Regions from separate parts of the Hahella sp. KA22 genome, predicted to be linked through region 1. Evidence: predicted binding sites of a transcription regulator. Region 1 holds the regulator's gene; the other holds the start of a gene.
The links. Region 1 encodes LexA, which represses DNA repair genes until DNA is damaged. Its sites were predicted from a motif close to TACTGTNTANNTANACAGTA; they were not measured.
Positions count from the first base shown of each region.

Region 2: a site for LexA is predicted at 2,669-2,688, ahead of recA (recombinase RecA). Genes of this name have one in related genera too.

Region 1 is NZ_CP035490.1:5,231,929-5,236,131, reverse strand. It holds gene EUZ85_RS23090 (DUF6586 family protein) at 285-743, shown strand; gene EUZ85_RS23085 (hypothetical protein) at 902-1,147, shown strand; gene lexA (transcriptional repressor LexA) at 1,193-1,795, opposite strand; gene EUZ85_RS23075 (NAD(P)H-dependent oxidoreductase) at 2,048-2,629, shown strand; gene EUZ85_RS23070 (collagenase) at 2,797-4,203, shown strand, end outside.
Region 2 is NZ_CP035490.1:2,105,135-2,109,337, forward strand. It holds gene mutS (DNA mismatch repair protein MutS) at 1-1,993, opposite strand, end outside; gene EUZ85_RS09440 (CinA family protein) at 2,137-2,628, shown strand; gene recA (recombinase RecA) at 2,745-3,782, shown strand; gene EUZ85_RS09450 (fibronectin type III domain-containing protein) at 3,930-4,203, opposite strand, start outside.

The DNA.
Region 1 (4,203 bases):
CTAGCGCCTTTGTTAGCGTTTATGGCGGGTTGCTGCTGAACGTTAACTTGTGTAAGGGGCGAGCCTGGGGTTCGGGTGCTAAGCTATGAGAAAGGGGCTGCTGATAGTTTGTCGCCATTTTCGCGGAAACCTGAGTCGGATGAGGTGGCAATGGTAGGAAATTTATGCGCCTAAACGAATCGGAATTGCGCCTCAGGAAATAGTCCGGAGAGGAATTTTTTATTAAAGAACTTATGGTTAAAAACCTATACACTAACAAAGAGCAATTGTTGATGAGTTAAGGTATGTCCGATAAGTGGCTGACTTATGTTAATGAAAACCTGTTTTTCGCCAAGCTGCAGTTGCAGTGGAAGGATACATCCTCAACGGTGGCGGAAAAGCAATGCGCCAGTCGGGCGGCTTTGCGTTTTCTACAGCAGGCGTATGTCGGCTTCTTGAACGAACTTGCGGAGCAGCGACGCATCAAAGTTAAGGTTGAGACGCTTGCTGACTTGGAAGGCCAGTTGGAGGTTGAATCGCCAGAAGTGATCAGCATGAAGCTGGCGGCGGCGCAATCCGATTCCTGGCTAGCTCAATTGCTGAAACAATTTGGGGAAATATCTCGGCCCCGAAAAAATGAAACGCCGCAGAATGAAAATATTATCGCCGCCACGTCAGCTCCATATGCAATGGAGTTAGCAGTGATGCTTGAGTCCATGCAGGCGTTCATCAACGAGATGAGAGAGCACAGTTTTGAGTGGTAGAGGTAAGCTTGAATGAAAGAAACCCTCTCAGGCCTCGACTGATAACAGCTTAGGAAAATGAATGAGGCGCCTGTGGCTAGTTTTCTGATTTGTTCACTCCCGGGTGTTGGGGCGATAGAAAACATGTCAGTGAGAACTTACGAGTAGGAGATTTGAAAATGGCATCAAGCTTCTTTGAAATTGTTCAATTGCCGAATGGCGATTTCGCTTTGCAACCCATGGGAGGCGGAAGCGAACATTTGGTGAAAATCAGCTTCGGTCAGGAAGCCAAGGCATATTTGGCGGAAAATGACGCAGCTGTTGCGCATGCAATGATTAATGCGGCGATTAAGCTGGTAGGAGATATGCGGGAAGAGGCGATTCGTCAGTCTGAGGAGGAAGAAAAGCCGAAAACCGTACATTAAAGGCCCCGGCTGCCCGCGTAAGGGCAGTCGGCGCTTCGTTCCCGGTTAGCGGCGAATAACGCCGACGCCCAGTCCTTCGATGTCCAACGGCTGTTGCGACAGATTCACTTCAATTGGCTCAAACTCTTCGTTTTCCGGCAATAAAAGCACTTTGTTTTTTTGACGCTGAAAGCGCTTTACGGTCACTTCATCGCCAATGCGCGCAACCACAATTTGTCCGTTGTGGATATCGGTCGTGCGATGCACCGCCAGTAAATCACCGTCGAGTATTCCCACGTCCTTCATGCTCATGCCTTTGACACGAAGAAAATAATCGGCGGAAGGAGTAAAGAAGGATGGGGGCAGTTCGCAATACTCTTCAATATTTTCCTGGGCCAGAATGGGATGGCCCGCTGCAACCTGACCGACAATTGGAATCCCCTGATTTTGCGTTTCCGTCGCTGGCAGCCTGATGCCGCGGGAGGCGCCGGGCACCATCTCTATAGCGCCTTTCTTCGCCAGGGCTTTCAGGTGCTCTTCCGCAGCGTTTGCGGAGCGAAACCCCAGACGATTGGAAATTTCCGCCCGGGTAGGTGGATAACCCGTTTCCTCTATATGCTCGCGAATCAGTTGTAAAACCTGCTCCTGGCGCTTGGTTAGCTTAATCACTCCACCCTCCGGCGACCTTAAAAGATCTGATAAAATTCTGTGTACACTATATGTTTATCCATGTCTGTTTATGTATACAGTAATGGTCTGGGCAAGTAAAGAAAAAATGTCTAAGTGACTGAGGTTTAAGATGAAAACTCCAATAGCGGACCACTTAACAAGTAAGCTGTTGAATATTGACCAGCAACAAATGCCTGTCTTGGTATATCGAGAAAAATATACATAGATGAATAGTCTCTCAGGGAGCAGCCTATGGGATCGCGCATTTTGATTATTCAGGGACACCCTGATCCACGGGGAGGCCGGTATTGTCACTCCTTGGCTGACGCGTATGCAGACGGCGCGGAGGCGGCGGGGCATGAGGTGCGTAGACTGGCGGTGGCGACAATGAGTTTTCCCTGGTTGCGTTCAAAACAGGAGTTTGAAGAACAGCCGCCACCGGAATCGATTATCGCTGCGCAGAAAGAAATCCAATGGGCTGAATGTCTATTTATTGTTTATCCGCTGTGGATGGGGGATCTTCCAGCGGTATTAAAAGCATTTCTGGAGCAGACGCTGCGACCGGGTTTTGCTGTAAGCGGTGGCGATAAGTGGCCCAAACGGCTACTGAAAGGGCGCAGAGCGCGTATAGTCGTAACCATGTGGATGCCTGCGTTTATCTATCGCTGGTTTTACCGCGCGCATAGTCTAAAAAGTCTAAAACGTAATATCCTGGGTATTTGTGGCGTTTCGCCGATTCAAACGTCGCTGATTGGCGCAGTGGAGGATTCTGATTCGCGGCCCCGAAAACAGTGGCTGGATAGAATGCGCGGGTATGGGGGTAGGGCGATATAGCCTTTGTTTTAGTTTTTGCCTTATCTGCTTGGCGACTTTGATACAATTTGATGCTTTTCTTAGACAGACCGATAACCCCTATCGGTATATCTTCATGGCCCGCACGGTAAAGTTCATAATCCGCAGCGTACTCTTTCTATCAGTTGTAAATCTCTTCAGGAATCGTAATGACGCCAGCGAACAGATGGTATAGAGCCCCCTTTGTGGTTGGCGTTGTCTTTCTTATTCTCACTGTCAGCGCAATGACATGGTCGAAGGGCGGTGGAGAGTTTTTTAAGTATTTTCGACACAACTCGGAGCAGCCGGAAAAGTTATCAGAATTGCCCCCGCCGCTACCGGCGTACAGTCGAGCAAAAGAGGACGAACCTTACTACGAGGAAGAGGGCAAGTCTGACTGCTATTTGGATGGTCTTTCGGGGCTCTCAGGTGACGAGTTTGTTCTCGCTATATGGGGAATGGATCATGACTGTGTGAGGGACATGGTCTTCTTGGAGGAACAAACTCTTCCCGGTGTATTCTCAGAAGCTAACATGTCCGCCGTGACGCAAGCGGCCATTTCAGGATCATCTTATTTTCAAGACGACAACTTCTATGAACTGACGAACCTCATTCAATACTTACATGCGGGGTATGTATTAGAGAGAAACCGCTCGCGTAAGATGAAGCTATATGGAAAGGCGTTGCAGAAACAGGTTGCGGTAGCCGTCGTTCAAGTCACCAATAATGCTCTGCACGGTGTTATTGGAGCAGATGGCGCGCGATTGGCCGTGTTGTCTTTAAAGCTGGTAAACAGTTCTGATAATCAGGGAACGGTTGTCAATGACTCGGTCGCCTGGTTAGAGAAACTGGGCAGGCTGACCGACGCCAATGGGCGTTATGATTCGGCATTAAACGAGCTTTTCAATATCTACTACAAAGGCCATGACAATGACGCCTTTATTGACATTGCCTCTCATGATCCACAGTTTCCTAATGCGCTCTATCGCTTCATTGTTAATAAAGATTCGTGGTTAGTAGGGAGCCGGGAGTATCTATTGATGAATGCCGTCAAAGAGCTTGGGCGCTTTCTGCAGTATAAAACGATAAAGGATGATACAGGCCACTTCATACGTAATCTGATTAACAGGTATGACCTGAGTCGTGATACAGCGAATGTGTGGAGCATTCTGGCTGGCTCTGTGGATTACTACGATAAGTCGAACTGCAGGCTGTACAATGCCTGCGACTTTAGAAAGCGCGTCGAGACCGTTATTTTGCGCCGGGAGCGCATGTGTGGCGGGACGGTCAGAATAAGGGCTCAAACCATGACAGAGGAGCAATTTGACTCAGCCTGTGAGGCTTTGTCTCGACGTGAAGATATCTTTCACCAGATGCTGAACAGTGATAGGGAGCCCGTTGCTGACGATCAGAATGACTCTCTGGAAATGGTTATATTTAAAGATTCAGACACATTCGTCGATCTGGGCTGGCTTTTGTTTGATTCCGACGCGGTGACTGCAGGCGGCGTTTTCTATGAGGGCGATCCTTTTGATGAGGCTAACCAGGCGCGGGTGCTGGCTTACCAGTCAGAAGAG
Region 2 (4,203 bases), 3.1 Mb from region 1:
CCGAGGAACCCATACGGGTGAATACGCGATCAATCGGGCCGATGACAACCTGAGCGGCGGGCACAAAGCTGCCGCAGTAAGCCAGGATGACAATACATGCGGTCTGGCGCATGTAGGTGGATTTACCGCCCATGTTCGGGCCGGTAATGATCAGCATGCGATGTCTGTCCTGCAGATCCAGATCGTTGGGGACGAACGGCTCCTGACTGACTTGCTCAACAACTGGATGACGGCCGCCTTCGATATGCAGCATATGTTCATCTGTCAGCTCCGGGCAGACCAGATTCAAAGTCAGCGCTCTTTCCGCAAAGTTGGACAGCACGTCCAGCTCCGATAGAGCGCGAGCGCTGTCTTGGAGAGGGGCAAGCTGCTCTGCGATGGTTTCCAGAATCTGGTCATAAAGCAGCTTTTCCCGGCTCAATGCGCGGCTCTTGGCGCTCAGCGCTTTATCTTCAAAAGTTTTCAGCTCAGGAGTAATAAAGCGCTCGGCGTTTTTCAATGTCTGGCGTCGAATGTAGTCCGCGGGCGCCTGGTCGGATTGTGTGCGGCTCAGCTCGATAAAGTAACCGTGAACGCGGTTATAGCCCACTTTTAAAGAGGATAGCTGCGTGCGTTCTTTTTCGCGCTTCTCAATTTCCAGCAGATAATCGCCTGCGTTTTCACTGATTCCGCGCAATTCGTCCAGCTCTTCATCAAATCCCTGGCGAAGCACGCCGCCATCACGAATGACGACAGGAGGGTTTTCTTCTATGGCGCGGCTGAGAAGGTCTGCGATGTCAGGAAACTCACTGATTTGTTTGGCCAGACTGCGCAAGTGGGCGCCGCTCAGTTCCTCCATCTGCTTTTGCAAATCAGGCAGGAGCGTTAGCGTATCCCGTAAGCGGGCGAGATCGCGGGGGCGCGCCGAGCGTAACGCTACCCGAGACAGAATGCGTTCGCTATCGCCAATCTGTTTGAGCGTTTCGTGTAATGCTTCGAACTGGTAGCCTTCCAGCAGTTCTTTAATGGCGTTTTGACGCTGACGCACTTCTTCCTGGCTGCGCAATGGACGATTCAGCCAACGGCGCAACATGCGGCTACCCATGGCGGTGGCCGACTTGTCCATGACCCATGCCAGCGTATGCCTGGAATCTCCCGCCAAATTAACGTCAATTTCAAGATTTCTGCGGCTGGCGGCGTCAAGAATGATGGAGTCTTCGCGCCGCTCCCGAATCATGGTTCGAATATGGGGAAGCTGAGAGCGCTGCGTCTCTTGGGCATACTGAAACAGACAGCCTGCGGCTTGTATGGCGACGCTCATGCCTTCGCAATCGAATCCAGCCAGATCTTTGGTGCGAAACTGCTGACATAACAGGCGCTGGGCAGTTTCCTGCTCAAAATACCAGGGGGGCTGCTTTTGCACGCCTGTGTAGTTTTCCAGTAGCGTCAGAAAAGGGAACTGTTCGCTGACCAGAATCTCAGCAGGTCGCAGGCGTTGCAGCTCGCTGGCTAACGCTTCGGCTCCGCGCACTTCCTGGATCAAAAAGCGTCCGCCGGCGATATCCAGCGTCGCCAGGCCGAATAAATCCTTATAAGCGCTTATCGCTAACAGTAAGTTGTCTGACTTCTCTTCCAGAAAGGCTTCATCGCTGAGTGTACCCGGCGTGACGACCCTGACGACCTTGCGTTCTACCGGCCCTTTGCTGGTGGCGGGGTCGCCAACCTGCTCGCAGATTACGACAGATTCGCCAAGGCGAACCAAACGGCCGATATATCCTTCCGCGGCATGGAAGGGAACTCCCGCCATCGGAATAGGTTGTCCGCCGGACTGGCCTCTTTGGGTCAAGGTGATATCCAGCAGCTCAGCGGCGCGACGGGCGTCTTCATAGAACAGCTCATAGAAGTCGCCCATTCTATAAAATACGAGCTGGTGAGGATGTTTCGCCTTGATGCCAAGATACTGTTGCATCATTGGCGTGTGTTGGGGTTTGATTGCGGATTCAATAGCGGACATGACAGAACAAAAGGATTGTGTAATTTTATGAATGAAGGCGGGATTGTAAGGGAAAGCCATGGCCTTAATAAAGGAGGCCGATCATTGTCCCGGAGCGTAATGCGCGCCCTTCCTGTATTTAAATTGGGGTTGATGGTGACGGAATGAACGATGAGATCAAGAGTCTGGCGGCGCGTTTAGGCGTAGTCCTGGGTGAGCGGGGCCTGACGGTGACGACAGCGGAGTCTTGTACCGGCGGTGGAATCGCCTATGCGATTACCTCCGTTGCGGGTAGTTCTAATTGGTTTGAGGAAGGCGTGGTCACATACTCCAATGACGCCAAGCAGTCGCGCTTACAGGTGTCGTCGGAGGCTCTGATGCGATGTGGCGCAGTCAGCGAAGAGGTTGTGAAAGAGATGACGCTTGGCGCCTTGCAGCATACGCAGGCGCAGCTTGCTATCGCAGTGAGCGGAATAGCGGGCCCTGGAGGCGGAACCGCAGAAAAGCCCGTCGGGCTGGTCTGGGTTGCATGGAGATTTCGGGACTTGGTTGTGGCGCGGAGCTTTCATTTTTCTGGGGATAGGGAGCAGGTGCGTCTGCAATCCATTGTCGAGGGATTGCGGGGAGCGATAGCGATGCTGGAAAGCAATTTGTAGAAAATTTAAGCGTGACTTTGTCCGTCGGGTTATGGAATAATGCTGTCAATTTATACAGTAATTCTGGGTTGAAATAACAACTCGTACCGGTTAAATGAAATAAAGGGTGTTTAAGAATGGATGACAATCGTAAGAAGGCGTTGACGGCCGCTTTATCACAAATTGAGCGTCAGTTTGGTAAAGGCGCAGTTATGCGGATGGGTGAACAGCCAAGAGAAATTATTCCTTCCGTTTCTACTGGTTCGCTTGGGTTGGACATCGCTCTTGGCATCGGCGGCCTGCCATATGGACGTATTGTCGAGATCTATGGACCTGAGAGTTCCGGTAAAACTACTTTGACTTTGCAGGTGATCGCAGAAGCGCAGCGTCAGGGCAAAACCTGTGCGTTCGTTGATGCGGAGCATGCGCTGGACCCTATTTACGCAGAGAAGCTTGGCGTTAATATCGACCAATTGCTGGTTTCTCAGCCCGATACGGGCGAACAGGCTCTGGAAATCGCCGATATGCTGGTACGCTCCGGCGCGGTTGATGTCATCATCATTGACTCCGTTGCTGCGCTAACGCCAAAGGCGGAAATTGAGGGCGAAATGGGAGACTCCCACGTTGGTCTGCAAGCCCGTTTGATGTCACAGGCGCTGAGAAAGTTGACCGGCAGCGTTAAGCAGGCGAATTGCTTGATGATCTTCATTAACCAGATTCGTATGAAAATCGGTGTCATGTTCGGATCGCCAGAGACCACTACTGGCGGTAACGCGCTTAAGTTCTATGCTTCCGTCCGTCTTGATATTCGCCGCGTTGGCTCTGTGAAAGAAGGAGAAGAAGTCGTTGGTAACGAGACTCGCGTGAAAGTGGTGAAAAACAAAGTGTCTCCTCCTTTTAGACAGGCGGATTTCCAGATCATGTACGGGCGTGGTATTTACCGCACTGGAGAGATTATCGATCTGGGCGTGAAGGAAGGCTTTGTTGATAAGTCTGGCGCTTGGTATAGCTACAAAGGCGACAAGATCGGTCAAGGTAAAGCGAACTCCTCAAGATATCTGGAAGAGCACCCTGAGATTGCGATAGAAATCGAAACCGCGATCAGAGATAAATTGATGCCGAAGATGCCAGCCAAAGAGAAAGAAACGCCCGTCGCTCCTGTTGAGGCTGAATAAAGCCAGTTCTTCCAAGAGCCTGTTTGCTCAATACAAAATATAAGGGCGGCCTTTTAGCCGCCCTTATTGCGTTTCCTTGTCCATATTCCTTCTCTCTATTTTTCCGTATCGAGTATTGTCCTTTGTCGGATAGGTCGTTGATCTGCGTTATAGGATCTTCTTAGTCATAATCTTGGAAGGCTCGCTTTCCATTCCGTTTATATCCAGAACGGTGACTGCGAAATAGTGAACGCCTTTTTCCAGATTGGAAAACGCATACTCAAACTGATGATCTCCAACTTCGACGTATTTCCAGTCGTTGTCTGATTCATGCTGGTGGTACACGCGGTAGCCTTCTAATTCATATAGCTCGATATCGCTACCGTCTTCGCGAGTATATGGCGGTTCCCAGATGATAAACGCACTACGGGCGTAGTTCGTT